3 regions of the Streptomyces sp. NBC_01267 genome follow, and region 1 is predicted to be linked to each of the others. Evidence: riboswitches for the same ligand, from Rfam matches in the RefSeq annotation. Region 1 holds a riboswitch; each other region holds the start of a gene.

Region 1 (4,964 bases):
CGCCCAGCAGCCGTACGACGGCCACCGAGGCGCCGTCGATCAGCGCGGGCAGCTCGGTGGCGGCGTCGACCCGGGTCGGATTCCCGGTCCGGTACGGCGCGTCGGAGGCTCGGGCCGCCAGCAGGTCCGTATCGGCGGTGGACAGCAACAGCACGGTGCTCATGGCGCTCCAGGTGCGATGAAGGGAAGTCCTGACGGTGCGCCCGATTCGATGAGCGCGAGAAGCCGGTCGGTGTCCGCGTGTTCTTCGATGAGGTCGCCGAGCCGGTCGAGCTGCTCCTCCCGGAGCATGCCGAAGCTGGTGTCGGGCGCCGGGACGAAGCGGCGGCCCGCCGCGCTCGCGACCTCGCGCAGGAACGCGCGGCGGAAGCCGTCGCTCTCCAGCGAGCCGTGCCAGTGGGTGCCCCAGACGGAGCCGACCCGGCAGCCGTCCAGGAAGGGGACGCCGTCGGTCACGTCGGCGACGCCGTGATGGATCTCGTACCCCTCGACGCGCTCGCCGAGGGCCTCGCCGACGGGCCGCGCCAGGGTCTTCTCGGCGGCGAACCGTACGCGCACGGGCAGCAGCCCGAGCCCGTCCACCGACCCGGCGCGCGATTCGATCTCGTCCTCGATGTGCTCGCCGAGCAGCTGGAAACCGCCGCAGATGCCCAGCACGGGACGGCCTTCCGCCGCCCGCCGGGCCAGCGCCGCCGCGAGCCCGCGCTCGCGCAGCCACTCCAGCGCCCGCACGGTGCCACGGGTGCCCGGCACGATCACCAGGTCCGCGTCGACGAGCTCCTCGGCCCGGTCCACGAACCGCACGACGACCCCGGGCTCGGCGGCCAGCGCGTCGACATCGGTGAAGTTGGACATCAGCGGTACGGCGCACACGGCGACCCGCAGGACGTCCGGTCCGTACGGCTCGGCGACGGCCGACTCCCGTACGGCGCCCCGCATCGAGACGTGCAGCCCGTCCTCCTCGTCGATGCCGAGGCCGTGCGCGAACGGGAGCACCCCGTACGTACGCCGCCCGGTGAGCCCCTGCAGCATGTCGATGCCGGGGCGCAGGAGGGACACGTCGCCGCGGAACTTGTTGACGATGTACCCGGCTATCAGCTCCTGGTCCTCGGCGCTGAGCAGCGCGGTCGTGCCGAAGAAGGAGGCGAAGACGCCACCGCGGTCGATGTCGCCCACCACCACCACCGGGAACCGCGCGGCCCGCGCGATGCCCATGTTGACGATGTCCGTCCGGCGCAGATTGATCTCGGCAGGACTGCCGGCCCCCTCACAGATCACCGCGTCATACGTGCCCCGAAGTTGTGCCAGACAGTCCGTGACGGTGCCCAGCAGGGCTTCCCGCCCCCCGCCGTACGCGGATTTCCCGCCGGACGCGTCGCCGAAGAACCCGCGGGCGCTCATCTCGCCCACCGGTCTGCCCAGCAGCACGACCTGGCTCGACCGGTCGCTCCCCGGCTTGAGGAGCACCGGGTTCATCAGCGCGGTGGGTTCCACCCGCGCCGCCTGCGCCTGCATCGCCTGCGCCCGGCCGATCTCCGCGCCCTCGCGGGTGACGAACGAATTCAGCGACATGTTCTGCGCCTTGAAGGGCGCGACCTTCACCCCCCGGCGCACCAGCCACCGGCAGATCCCGGCCGTGACCACGCTCTTCCCGGCATCCGACGTGGTTCCGGCGACCAGCACTCCGCCACTCATCCGCGCACCTTCCTCACCAGGAGAGCCGTCGCGAGCGCCAGTACGGAGACCCGCCGGGACAGCCGTACCGCGCGCTCGATGTCGTCCACGCCGACGGGCCGGCCGCCGCCGTTGAGCACGGCCCGGTGCTCGACCCGGCCGCCGTACGAGAGGGTGCCACCGAGCCGTACGCCCAGCGCCCCCGCGAACGAGGCCTCCACCGGACCGGCGTTGGGGCTGGGGTGCTTCGCCGCGTCGGCGCGCCAGGCCCGCACGGCACCGCGCGGGTCCGGGCCGGCCAGCGTCGCGAGGACAGCGGTCAGCAGGGCTCCCGGCCGGCCCGCCACGTCGTCGAGCCGGGCCGAGGCCCAGCCGTACCGCAGATACCGGGGCGAGCGGTGGCCGACCATTGCGTCCAGTGTGTTCACCGCCCGGAACCCGGCCAGACCGGGCACCCCGGCCAGCGCCCCCCACACCAGCGCGCCCACCACGGCGTCGGAGGTGTTCTCGGCGACGGACTCGACGACCGCGCGGGCCATCTGCTGTCCGTCGAGCGCCTGCGGATCACGCCCGCACAGATGCGGCAGCCGCTCCCTGGCCGCTTCGAGTTCGCCCGAGGCCAGCGCGTCGCCGACCGCCCGCGCCTCCCGGCCCAGCGAGGTACCGCCGACGACGGCCCAGGTGGTGACGGCGGTCAGGGCGATGCCCGCGGCGGCCCGGCCGCGCACGGCACGCCGGGCCAGCAGGGCGGCGCCCACCACGCCTCCGGCGCACACCACGGTGTGCAGCGCCCCGCGTCCGCGGTGGTCGCGCCACAGCCGGCGCTCCACGGCAGCCGCGGCCCGTCCGAAGGCGGCCACCGGGTGTCCGCGCCGCGGATCGCCGACGATCAGGTCTGCTACGAGGCCGGTGGTGGCGCCGTACACGAATACACGCTCGGCACGCATCGGGTCAGCAGGCCGATACGCCTCGGAAAACCTTCGTACCGGTAGTACTCACAGCATCGGGCAGCAGGCAGCCGCGCATGGCGATATGTCCTCACTCAGGGTGTCCGCGCCCTGGTTCGACGTGATCGGCGGTGAGAGTTCCTGGCTCCCGGGGGGTGACCCCCGATGACAGTGGCGGGACCGCGCCGGATTCGCACCGGGCTTCCTCTTTTGCCGCCGTATTGGCTCCGGCAGTCCACCACGCCCCGCGAACACCCGTCAACTCCCCCTTGACCTGCAAGGAGGCAGTGTGCTGAGCCCCACACGAACCGCCCCCCGGCGGGCCGTGGAAGGCCGGTCGGAGGGCGGTTCGGGTGGAACGGGGAGTGGAGCCGGGGGACGGGGGTGCGGGGCGGTCAGGCGACGATCAGATAGATCCCGTACGCCACGGCCGCCGCGCAGAGAGCGAAGCAGGCGTACGCGCCGGTGCGCGCGGCGAGCGCCGGGCCCCGGCCGGTGGAGCCCGTCTCCTGCGCGGGCTTCCCGGCGAGGCCCACGATGCCGAGGGTGAACAGGCCCACGAGTCCGACGGTCGCCACGAGGCTGACGCCGAAGACGGTGCCGAGAGCTGCCCAGTCGATGTTCATGCTGCGGTGTCCTTCTGCTTCAGACCGTGGCCGGTCGGCTGGGCTCCGGTGCGGCGCCCCCCGGTGCGGGGATGGTGGCCCTGAGTTCGTCGGCGGACAGTCCGGCCGGGGGAGGGGCGACGGCCGCGATGGCGGTGGTCACCACACCCGCGGGCTCGTCGGGGGTGACGCTGTGCTGGTCGACCGGCTGGCGGCGGGAGAGCGACCAGATGACACCCGAGCCCGCGATCAGCAGGGCGGCCACGGCGGCGACGCCCCAGGGGCCGTTGCGGGTCAGGTACTCGGCGCCCGCGCCGACCACGGCCGCCGCGGGAAGCGTCAGGCACCAGGCGACGGCCATCCGGGTCGCGGTGGACCAGCGGACCACCCCGCCCTTGCGGCCGACGCCCGCGCCCAGCACGGCGCCCGAGCAGACCTGGGTGGTGGAGAGGGAGAAACCGAGGTGCGAGGAGGCCAGGATCACGGTCGCGGCGCCGGTCTGGGCGGCGAAGCCCTGCTGCGGCCTGAGTTCGGTGAGCCCCTTGCCCATGGTGCGGATGATGCGCCAGCCGCCGAGGTACGTACCGAGTGCGATGGCCGTGCCCGCGGAGACGATGACCCACAGCGGAGGGTTCGAGCCCGGGGCGATGACGTTGCCGGTGACCAGGGCGAGGGTGATGACACCCATGGTCTTCTGCGCGTCGTTGGTGCCGTGGGCGAGGGAGACCAGTCCGGCGGAGGCGATCTGGCCGGCCCGGTAGCCCTTGGCGGTGGCCTTCTCGTCCGTACGGCGGCCGATCCGGTACGTCAGCTTGGTGGCGAGCACCGAGGCGATGCCGGCGACGACGGGTGCGGCGACCGCGGGCAGCAGCACCTTGGTGACGACGACATCGCCGTTGACACCGGAGGAGCCGACCGACATCAGCGTGGCGCCGATGAGTCCGCCGAAGAGCGCGTGGGAGGAGCTGGACGGCAGGCCGAGCAGCCAGGTCAGCAGATTCCAGAGGATGGCGCCGACGAGCGCCGCGAAGATCACCTCTGTGGTGATGCCCTGTTCGTTGATGATCCCGCCGGAGATCGTCTTGGCGACCTCCACGGACAGGAATGCTCCGACGAGGTTGAGTACGGCGGACATGGCCACCGCGGTCTTCGGCCGGAGAGCGCCGGTCGAGATGGTCGTCGCCATCGCGTTGGCCGTGTCGTGGAAACCGTTCGTGAAGTCGAACACGAGAGCGGTAATGATCACGATCCCAAGGAGCAGGGTCAAGTGTTCCATTTACCTGGGCAATCGTTCGAGGTCATTGACGAGACGAACGTAGGCAACCTGGATGAACGGAAGGTGAACTGGGGCAGGCGCTGTGGTGACTCCGAACGGGCGCTCTCCTTCCGCTTGCCGCCGCTCCTACCGCCGTCCGCGGGCGGCTGGCATCATCGCCGGATGACCGACCCGACGGCAGGCCCCCCATCGCAGGAGAACGACCCGGTCGCCCGCGCCTGGCACGACGTCGTGGCCACCGCCCGCAGAACGGCGGCGGAAGGCCTGGTCGTCGGCACCTCGGGCAACGTCTCGGTCCGCTGCGGCGACCTGGTCCTCGTCACCCCCAGCGGGGTTCCGTACGACCGGCTCGGCCCCGAGGACACGGTTGCCGTGGACCTGGAGGGCCGCCAGGTCCTGGGCGAGCTGAAACCGACCAGCGAACTGCCCCTGCACCTCGCGATCCACCGCGGCACCGGAGCC
Region 2 (4,964 bases), 3.8 Mb from region 1:
CGGTCGCGGTCACCGGCATCCTCGCGACCATGCCGTACATCGCCCTGCAACTCGTCGGCATCCAGGCCGTGCTGGACGTGATGGGCGTCGGCGGCGAGGGCAGCAACTGGTTCGTCAAGGACCTCCCGCTGCTGCTCGCCTTCGCGGTGCTGGCGGCGTACACCTACTCCTCCGGGCTGCGCGCCCCCGCGCTGATCGCCTTCGTCAAGGACGGGCTGATCTACCTGGTCATCCTGGTGGCGATCATCTACATCCCGATGAAGCTGGGCGGCTTCCATGACATCTTCGCCAAGGCCGGTGACGCGTTCGCGCAGACCAACCCGGCGACGGGTAAGCCACGCGGCGCGCTGGCGCCGGGCGCCGCGGGTCAGTGGGGGTACGCGACGCTCGCGCTCGGCTCGGCGCTCGCGCTGTTCATGTATCCGCACTCGATCACCGCGACGCTCTCCTCGCGCAGCCGCAATGTGATCCGGCGCAACACCGCGATCCTGCCGCTGTACTCGCTGATGCTGGGGCTGCTCGCGCTGCTCGGCTTCATGGCGATCGCCGCCGGGGTCAAGGTGAAGAACGGACAGCTGGCGATCCCGCAGCTCTTCGAGAACATGTTCCCCGACTGGTTCGCGGGGGTGGCCTTCGCCGCCATCGGCATCGGCGCGCTGGTTCCCGCGGCGATCATGTCCATCGCGGCGGCGAACCTCTTCACCCGCAACATCTACAAGGACTTCATCAAACCGGAGGCGACACCCGCCCAGGAGGCCAAGGTCTCCAAGCTGGTCTCGCTCGTGGTGAAGGTCGGCGCGCTGCTCTTCGTCCTCGCCATGGACCCGACCGTCGCGATCAACTTCCAGCTCCTCGGCGGCATCTGGATCCTCCAGACGATGCCGGCACTGGTCGGCGGGCTGTTCACCCGGTGGTTCCACCGCTGGGCGCTGCTCGCGGGCTGGGCGGTCGGCATGGCGTACGGGACGCTGGCCGCGTACGGCGTGGCGAGCCCGACGCAGGCGCACTTCGGCGGCTCCTCCAAGGAGATCCCGGGCATCGGCCAGATCGGCTACATCGGGCTGACCGCGTTCGTGCTGAACGTGGTGGTGACGCTGGTGCTGACGGTCGTGCTCAACGCGGTCAAGGCCCCGGCCGGCATCGACGAGACCTCGCCGGAGGACTACACGGCGGACGCCGGCGACGAGGACGTACAGGTCGACCTCCCGCCGGCCACCGTCGGCGCCCCCGGCGGTCACTGAGACCGACCGGCAGGCCGCATGAGGGCCGCCGCGCCTCTCCCCCGGGGAGGCGCGGCGGCCCTTCCGCTGTATCCCCGGGCCCGCGCGCGGCGAAGGCCTCCGAGGGGGTCTCAGGGCTCGTTCCGCCGACCCGGCGGCCATGGGTGGGGGCTCACCGGATTCCCGTGCGACCGGGCTTCGTACGGACTCCTGAGAGGCCCCTGAGAGCCGATCCCAGGCGCTCTCCGGTCCCGTACGTCCGGGGGTCCTGAACGGACACGACACAACATATGGGGGGTGCGATATCGAGCGGCCCCCACATGTATGCTCATCCTCGCTGTCGTCGCAGGGGAATCCGGTGCGAATCCGGAACTGTCCCGCAACGGTGTGATCAGTGCGCTTTTGCGCACCGTGGAGTCCGAGGACCTGCCGACCGCGCATCCGGCTCGACCGATCCGGATGAGACACGTCCGGGCCTCGCGGTTGGGCCTGCGGATGCTGTGCGGTGTGCTGCTCTTCGCTGTGCCCGTACGCACCCGTGCCTCCCGCCGGCCCCCAGCCGAGCGAGGGAGAGCGCACCGTGACCATCGCGCCCACCGCACCTGCCGCAGAACAGGTGACGGACGCCCCGGGAACCGTACTGCTGCGGACCCTGACCGACCTCACCGCCGACCTCACCGACACCGACCCCGGCAAGGTCGCCGCCGCCGCGCTGCGCGGGCGCAACGCCACGTCGGACGAGGCCGAGCTGCGTGAGCTGGCCACCGAGGCGGCAGCCGGTCTGATCTCCGAGGACCCCGCGTACTCGCGGCTCGCCGCCCGGCTGCTCACCCGGTCCATCGCGGACGAGGCGGCCGGGCAGGGCGCGGTGTCCTTCTCCGCCTCGGTCGGCGTCGGGCACCGGGAGGGCCTGATCGGGGACCGCACGGCCGGCTTCGTCACCCTGCACGCCGCCCGGCTCGACGCCCTGATCGACACCGCGGCCGACGACCGCTTCGGCTACTTCGGGCTGCGCACCCTGTACAGCCGCTACCTGCTGCGTCACCCGCTGACCCGCCAGGTCATCGAGACGCCCCAGCACTTCATGCTGCGGGTCGCCTGCGGTCTGGCCGAGGACGACTCGGTACGCGCCCTGGACGAGGTCGCCGCGCTGTACGGGCTGATGAGCCGCCTCGACTACCTGCCCTCCTCCCCCACGCTCTTCAACTCGGGCACCCGGCACCCGCAGATGTCCTCCTGCTACCTGCTGGACTCGCCGCTGGACGAGCTGGACTCGATCTACGGCCGCTACCACGAGGTCGCGCGCCTCTCGAAGCACGCGGGCGGCATCGGCCTCTCGTACTCCCGCATCCGCTCCCGCGGTTCGCTCATCCGCGGCACCAACGGGCACTCCAACGGGATCGTCCCCTTCCTCAAGACGCTGGACGCCTCGGTCGCCGCGGTGAACCAGGGCGGCCGGCGCAAGGGCGCCGCGGCCGTCTACCTGGAGACCTGGCACTCCGACATCGAGGAGTTCCTGGAGCTGCGCGACAACACGGGTGAGGACGCCCGGCGTACGCACAACCTCAACCTGGCGCACTGGGTGCCGGACGAGTTCATGCGCCGGGTCGACGCGGACGGCACCTGGTCGCTGTTCTCCCCCGCCGACGTGCCCGACCTCGTCGACCTGTGGGGGGACGCGTTCGACGCGGCGTACCGCAAGGCCGAGGCCGACGGGCTGGCGCAGAAGACCATCCAGGCCCGGGAGCTGTACGGCCGCATGATGCGGACCCTCGCGCAGACCGGCCAGGGCTGGATGACCTTCAAGGACGCGTCGAACCGTACGGCCAACCAGACCGCGGAGCCCGGCTCGGTCGTCCACTCGTCGAACCTCTGCACCGAGATCCTGGAGGTGACGAACGACGGTGAGACCGCCGTCTGCAACCTCGGCTCGGTGAACGTCGCCGCGTTCGTCTCCGGTGACTCCATGGACTGGGAGCGCCTCGACGAGACCGTCCGCACCGCGGTCACCTTCCTCGACCGGGTCGTGGACATCAACTTCTACCCGACCGACCAGGCGGGCCGCTCCAACGCCAAGTGGCGTCCGGTGGGCCTGGGTCTGATGGGTCTCCAGGACGTCTTCTTCAAGCTGCGGATGCCCTTCGACTCCCCGCAGGCGAGGGCGCTCTCCACCCGGATCTCCGAGCGGATCATGCTCGCCGCCTACGAGGCGTCCTGCGACCTCGCGGAGCGCAGTGGCCCGCTCCCCGCCTGGGAGAAGACGCGTTCGGCGCAGGGTGTGCTGCACCCCGACCACTTCGACACCGAGCCTGCCTGGCCCGCGCGCTGGGACGCGCTGCGCGCCCGGATCGCGAAGACCGGCATGCGCAACTCGCTGCTCCTCGCCATCGCGCCGACCGCGACGATCGCGTCGATCGCCGGGGTGTACGAGTGCGTCGAGCCGCAGGTCTCCAACCTCTTCAAGCGCGAGACGCTCTCGGGTGAATTCCTCCAGGTCAACGCGTACCTGGTGAACGAGCTGAAGGAACTGGGCGTCTGGGACGCGCAGTCCCGCGAGGCGCTGCGCGAAGCCAGCGGCTCGGTGCAGGGGTTCAGCTGGATCCCCGCGGAGGTGCGGGCGCTGTACCGCACCGCGTGGGAGATCCCGCAGCGCGGCCTGATCGACATGGCGGCGGCCCGTACGCCGTACCTCGACCAGAGCCAGTCGCTGAACCTCTTCCTGGAGACGCCGACCATCGGGAAGCTCTCCTCGATGTACGCGTACGCCTGGAAGCAGGGGCTGAAGACGACGTACTACCTGCGCTCGCGCCCGGCGACCCGGATCGCGCGCGCCGCCGCCGCCCCCATTCCCGCACAGCAGGCTCCCGCCGCCCCGGTCGCCGACGCGGACGCGATCGCCTGCTCCCTTGAGAACCCCGAGTCCTGCGAGGCCTGCCAGTAATGAGCACCGATTCCGCCAACTCCCAGAAGAACCTGCTCGATCCGGGCTTCGAACTGACGCTGCGCCCGATGCGTTACCCGGACTTCTACGAGCGCTACCGCGACGCGATCAAGAACACCTGGACGGTGGAGGAGGTCGACCTCCACTCGGACGTGGCGGACCTCGCGAAGCTCAGCCCGGGTGAGCAGCACATGATCGGCCGGCTGGTCGCGTTCTTCGCGACGGGCGACTCGATCGTCTCCAACAACCTGGTGCTCACCCTCTACAAGCACATCAACTCCCCCGAGGCGCGGCTGTATCTGTCGCGACAGCTGTTCGAGGAGGCCGTGCACGTCCAGTTCTATCTGACGCTGCTCGACACCTACCTTCCCGACCCGGACGACCGCGCCGCGGCCTTCGACGCGGTCGAGGAGATCCCCTCCATCCGCGAGAAGGCGCAGTTCTGCTTCAAGTGGATGGACTCGGTCGAGAAGATCGACCGGCTGGAGACGCAGGCGGACCGCCGCCGTTTCCTGCTGAACCTGATCTGCTTCGCCGCGTGCATCGAGGGGCTGTTCTTCTACGGCGCCTTCGCGTACGTGTACTGGTTCCGCTCGCGGGGTCTGCTGCACGGTCTGGCGACGGGGACCAACTGGGTCTTCCGCGACGAGACCATGCACATGAACTTCGCGTTCGAGGTCGTGGACACGGTCCGCAAGGAGGAGCCGGAACTCTTCGACGAAGCGCTCCAGCAGCAGGTCACCGACATGATGCGGGAAGCCGTCGAGGCGGAGCTGCAGTTCGGCCGGGACCTGTGCGGTGAC
Region 3 (4,964 bases), 5.4 Mb from region 1:
CCGCCGGGAGATAGTCCGGGTGCTCGGACTGGTAGCTCGTCGGCATGATCCAGGAGACGGCCGGCAGACGGTCGTTGCGGGCGTCGTCCTCGAAGGTGCCCTCGGGCTGCGGACGCACACCGCGCTCGTACAGCTCGTCGCCCGGCTGGGCATCCCGGAACGTCCGGAAGTTCGTCAGCATGTTGCAGCCGTAGGAGTCCTCCTGCTGGTACACCTTCCAGCTGATGCCTGCCGCCTGGAGGCGCTCGGCGTAGGTCGTCCACCGGTACGGCTCGGGCACGGTGTTGTCGATGATCGGGCCGCCCTGAGCGCCGCCCGGGTCGATGGTGCCGGTCATCCAGTACATCCGGTTCGGCCAGGTGGGGCCGAACACGGAACAGAAGTAGTTGTCGCAGATGGTGAACGTCTCCGCGAGCGCGAACTGGAACGGGATGTCCTCCCGCGTGTAGTACCCCATGACATAAGGGCCGTTGGCGCCGTCGGCCTTGCGGTGGGCGGGCAGCCACTGGTCCATCCTGCCGTTGTTCCACGCCTCGTGCTGCACGGACCAGGCGTGGCTGGTGGACGGGATGGCCTGGGCGCTGGAGGTATGGGTGTCCAGGTGGAACGGCAGCAGGTAGCCCTTGGGGTTCACCGCGTCGGGCTGATAGAAGACCGAGCGGCCGTTGTCCAGCTTCTGCGCGTGCGGGTCACTGAATCCGCGTACGCCGGAGAGCGTGCCGAAGTAGTGGTCGAAGGAGCGGTTCTCCTGCATCAGCATCACGACGTGTTCGATGTCGCGCATGGAGCCGTGGCGCGGCGGACCGGCCGCCACGGCCTTCTGCACGCTGGGTGGCAGCAGTGAGAGTGCGGCAGCGCCACCGACGGCACCGGCCGCTGATCCAAGGAGTCTGCGTCGCGTCAACTCGGCCATGAACGTCCCCTTCTCGATCGAGCTCGGTTCGAGTCCTGCTTCCGGACCCGACGGAACTCTTCCGGGCCCGGGTGTGAGGCGGAGGAAGGAGGAGATGAACAGGTGGCCAATACACCGGTGGCCGCGGTGCTCCCCGATCCTCCCGTGCGGATCGTGCGGATCGTGCGGATCGTGCGGATCATGCGGATCGGTCCGGGCCCCGGACGGGCCCGGACGCGCAGAACCCGCCTGGACCGTGGTCCGGCGGGTTCTGTCCCGGTGTGTCAGCCGTCAACTGTTGCGCCGTCAGCTCACCGGTGCGGTGTTGCGTAGGGCGGTGCTGTCCTCGCTGCGGGCCGGGACCGTACGCGGTATGAGATGCCGTTCGGCGAGGTGGCCGAAGAGCAGCCCGAAGGCGGTCCACAGCGTGAACTGGATGGCGAGTGCCGAGAGCCGGAACCGCCAGAGCAGCGTGGCCGGGAAGTCCTTCGGCACCTCGTTGATCGTCGGCAGGAACGCGTACGCCAGCCCGACCGCCACGAGGAACGCGGCCCCGGCCGTGATCGTGGCGTTCCAGTTGCCCAGACGGGGCGCCAGCCGCTTGCCCACCAGCACGGCGGCGACGGCGAGCAGCACGCTGAGCACGATCATCAGGAAGTACAGGGTGGTGCGTTTGCCGATGGTGTCGGGGCTGCCGACGGACGGCGGGTTCGCCGGGTACTTCAGGAAGGGCACGAGGTACACGGCGATCAGCGCGCTGACCGAGATCAGCACGGCGGTGGCACGCGGGCCGAACCTGCCGATACGGCCGAGTGCGACGCAGAACGCGAGCGCGGCGATGCCACCGACCGCGACACCGAAGACGAGCACCCCGGTGGCCAGCCCGGCCGTGGACTGGAGCGAACGGCTGACCAGTTCCTCTTCGTGCTCATGGCTGTGCGAGCCCTCGAAGGCGATGGCCGAGTCCACCTGCGGCTCACCGAGCAGATAGGCGACGATCAGCGCCAGCACACCGGCGACGAGCCCGGCGAGCATGCCACGGACCAGCAGGGCCCGGACGGATATGGAGTTCATGGAAGCGGATCCCCCGGGCGTCAGTGGCAGGGGAAGCCGAGGAGATGACGGCCGTCGTGAACCCACTCGTGCACGTCCGAACCGGAGACGAGCGAGGTCGCGCCCTGCTCGGCGCCGACGAAGTACAGCAGGATGAGCATGAGGATCCCGAAGAAGACCGCCCACGGGGCGATGGCCTTGAGGGAGATGGGTGCGATCGCCGGAGTGGCGGGGGCACTCGGGGTGGGGGCAAGGGTGTTTGCCATGGCAGAACCTCCTGGGGAACACGCGTCCCGATCGTGGTACCTGAGACGAAGGCGCTGGGTCTGACTTCCCGGGTTTCGGGTTCACAGTGGCGCGACCGTGCCGGATTCTCACCGGACTTCCGTCACACCTTCGTCGTGTCCACGTGACGGTACCGCCTGCCCGTCCACTCCGCTACGGCGCACCGGCGGTCCGGCAACGCACCGTGACCCGGACCCGCACCCCCCAACCCCCGTGATGTGCCCGCCTCATGAGGGACCGGAGAACGCGACCGGTGCAGGGATGGCAGTACGAGTGATGTGGGTCTCACCAGCGTGGCGCAGCAACACGGGACCGACGCCGGAGAGCGCCGGGAATCACACGGCCGGGCCGCCTCTGAGGGAATGATCGCTGTTCATGGCAGGCTGAACCCCTTGTGCACCATCAACATCTACAGACGCAAAGGACAGGGCGGACATGGGTGAGCTGATTCTCGTGCGGCACGGTGAGACCAGCTGGAGCCGCACGATGAAACACACCAGCTGGACGGATCTTCCGCTGACGGCGTTCGGTGAGGACCAGGCGCGCGCGGTCGCCCCGCTGCTGGCCGAGCGCCGGATCGCCCTCACCCTGACCAGCCCCCTCGCCCGCGCCAGGCGCACCGCCGAGCTGGCCGGGCTCAGCCCCGCGTACCCCGACACCGACCTGCACGAATGGGACTACGGGGCGTACGAGGGCATCACCACCGTGGAGATCCACCGGGACCGGCCCGACTGGGACCTGTGGACCGACGGGGTGGCCGAGGGCCCGCCCGAGCACCCCGGTGAGACCCCCGAGCAGGTCGGCGCGCGAGCGGACCGGGTGCTGGCCACCGTCGACAAGGCGCTGCGCGACGCCGACCTCGACGGGCAGGGCGGAGACGTCGTGGTGGTCGGCCACGCCCATTTCCTGCGGGTGCTGACCGCTCGCCGCCTCGGGCTCCCGGCGTCCGGCGGATCGCTCTTCCGGCTGGACACCGCGTCGGTGAGCCGGATCGGTACCGAGCACGGCCGTCCCGTCGTCGCCGCGTGGAATCAGGTGCCCGCCGTCACGGCGTGACGGCTCCGACCCCCGCCGTGGTCTCCACTTCGAGCAGTGAGGCGCTCTGCCGCTCGGCCTCGAAGGCGGCGTGGCCGCCGCGCAACCCGAACAGCCGCTTGCCGAGCAGGATGTACAGGACGGCCAGGATGTTGATCGTCAGGGTGGCGATCTTCAGCCAACTGACCTTCTCGGTCAGCTCGTAGACCTCCAGGGGCAGGAAGACGGCGGTCGCCACCACGGTCAGGTACTCGGCCCAGCGCTTGGCCCGCCACAGCCCGACACCTTCGATGATCTCGATCAGCGCGTACGCCAGCAGCAGTACGGCCACCAGCATCAGCGTGGAGTGCTTGTAGCCGAAGGTCTTCTGAATCGTGCCGACCACCGGCGAGTGGTCCAGGTCGTAGTGGAAGTGCCGGAACACCGGACGCAGCACGTCCAGGTTCTCGTCGAAGAGCCTGCGCACCGCGTCCTGGCTGTTGCTGAACTTCCATACGGCCACCGCCGCCAGCACGATGAACACCCCGCGCACCGCCCGCTCCACGGCGAGGAAGCGCAGGATGAACAGGTCGCGCAGCACCTTGCCGCGCGGTACGAGCGGGGCCTCGTCCGCGGGGCCCGATCCGTGCGGGTCGCCCAGGGCGAAGTCCCCGCACCGCAGACAGCGCCAGGCCTCGCCCAGCCGCGTCTCGGCGCGCAGCCGCTCCGCCAGTTCCGGCTCCTGCGGGACATAGGTCACGTGCCCGCGCCGTGCGCAGGTGCGCCGGTCCCAGTCGATCTTCAGCATTCGTTTCCCCGTGAGTCAGTGGTCGTGTGCGTACGTTCTGCGGACGGTCGGCCGGGACCCGCACGTATGTGCTGGGCGCAGCCTCGGCCCGGACCGTAGCAACGCATGTTATGCGCCAGATGGCGAGCCGCCCCAGGCGATCCCTTGACGCCGGCGATCACGCTCTGGAATTGTCCCGACGCAGTGAGCCGCAAGTGCATGCTTCGCCCCACATCGGAGGATGGACATGAACGTGACCGCCCAGGAAGAACTCCGGACCGAGGCCTCCCAGGTGCTCGATCTCACCATCGGTGAGCTGGAGACGGAAATCCCGGACTACGAGAGCGCCCGCCCCATCAGCTGTATGGCCGGCGGCTACTGCCTTCCGTAACCGGCGGACGGCAGGCTGTGCGCCAGTCACCCGAACTGCCCCCGGCCGCCGCGCGGTTGATCCGCGCGGCGGCGCGGGGAGGGGCCACGGAGGCCTTTCCGCCCGTGGTCACCGCGGGGCCTGACGGCACGGTGGCCAGGGACCCGGGCCCCCACGGGGAGGCCGTTGCCCATCGGCTCGGCGAGCTGCTGGCCGGACCCGCCTTCACTCCGCTGCTCGACCTGCTGGAACGGCTGGAGAGCTGGTGCGGGTCCCTCGCTCCCGAACTCTCCGGACTCTGCGCGGGCGCTCTGCCCGAACTCTCCGGGCTCTGCACCGGCGCTCTCTCCGGGCATCCCGCTGCGCCCTCCACCGCGCCCCCTGCCACCGTGCCCTCTCCCGTTGCGCCGTCTTCCACGGCTTCCTCCGGAGGGCTGCTCAGCACGCAGAACACCGCGCTCTTCGGGCCGCTCGTCCTGGAGGTCTTCACGGCCTGTGCGACGGCGCCCGCCGACACGGCCCGGCGCTTCGCGACCGAACGGGGCGCACAGTTCCAGCGCGCC

What was found. A riboswitch is a leader RNA that binds a small molecule or an ion and turns the genes downstream of it on or off. The one in region 1 is predicted to bind cobalamin.
Region 2: it holds a riboswitch for cobalamin, as region 1 does, so the genes downstream of both, OG709_RS24520 (ribonucleoside-diphosphate reductase subunit alpha) here and OG709_RS07245 (cobalamin biosynthesis protein) in region 1, are expected to answer to the same signal.
Region 3: it holds a riboswitch for cobalamin, as region 1 does, so the genes downstream of both, OG709_RS31425 (CbtB domain-containing protein) here and OG709_RS07245 (cobalamin biosynthesis protein) in region 1, are expected to answer to the same signal.

Annotation. Positions count from the first base shown of each region.
Region 1 is NZ_CP108455.1:1,555,598-1,560,561, reverse strand. Features, by position in the region: gene cobN (cobaltochelatase subunit CobN) at 1-163, opposite strand, end outside; gene OG709_RS07250 (cobyric acid synthase) at 160-1,695, opposite strand; gene OG709_RS07245 (cobalamin biosynthesis protein) at 1,692-2,621, opposite strand; cobalamin riboswitch at 2,738-2,876, opposite strand; gene OG709_RS07240 (hypothetical protein) at 3,017-3,247, opposite strand; gene OG709_RS07235 (inorganic phosphate transporter) at 3,267-4,502, opposite strand; gene OG709_RS07230 (class II aldolase/adducin family protein) at 4,665-4,964, shown strand, end outside.
Region 2 is NZ_CP108455.1:5,339,190-5,344,153, reverse strand. Features, by position in the region: gene mctP (monocarboxylate uptake permease MctP) at 1-1,241, shown strand, start outside; cobalamin riboswitch at 1,514-1,668, shown strand; gene OG709_RS24520 (ribonucleoside-diphosphate reductase subunit alpha) at 1,801-4,161, shown strand; gene OG709_RS24515 (ribonucleotide-diphosphate reductase subunit beta) at 4,161-4,964, shown strand, end outside.
Region 3 is NZ_CP108455.1:6,998,831-7,003,794, forward strand. Features, by position in the region: gene OG709_RS31415 (alkaline phosphatase family protein) at 1-913, opposite strand, end outside; gene OG709_RS31420 (CbtA family protein) at 1,199-1,966, opposite strand; gene OG709_RS31425 (CbtB domain-containing protein) at 1,987-2,211, opposite strand; adenosylcobalamin (AdoCbl) riboswitch at 2,214-2,358, opposite strand; gene OG709_RS31430 (histidine phosphatase family protein) at 2,666-3,286, shown strand; gene OG709_RS31435 (DUF2127 domain-containing protein) at 3,276-4,049, opposite strand; gene OG709_RS31440 (hypothetical protein) at 4,279-4,422, shown strand; gene OG709_RS31445 (DUF4135 domain-containing protein) at 4,440-4,964, shown strand, end outside.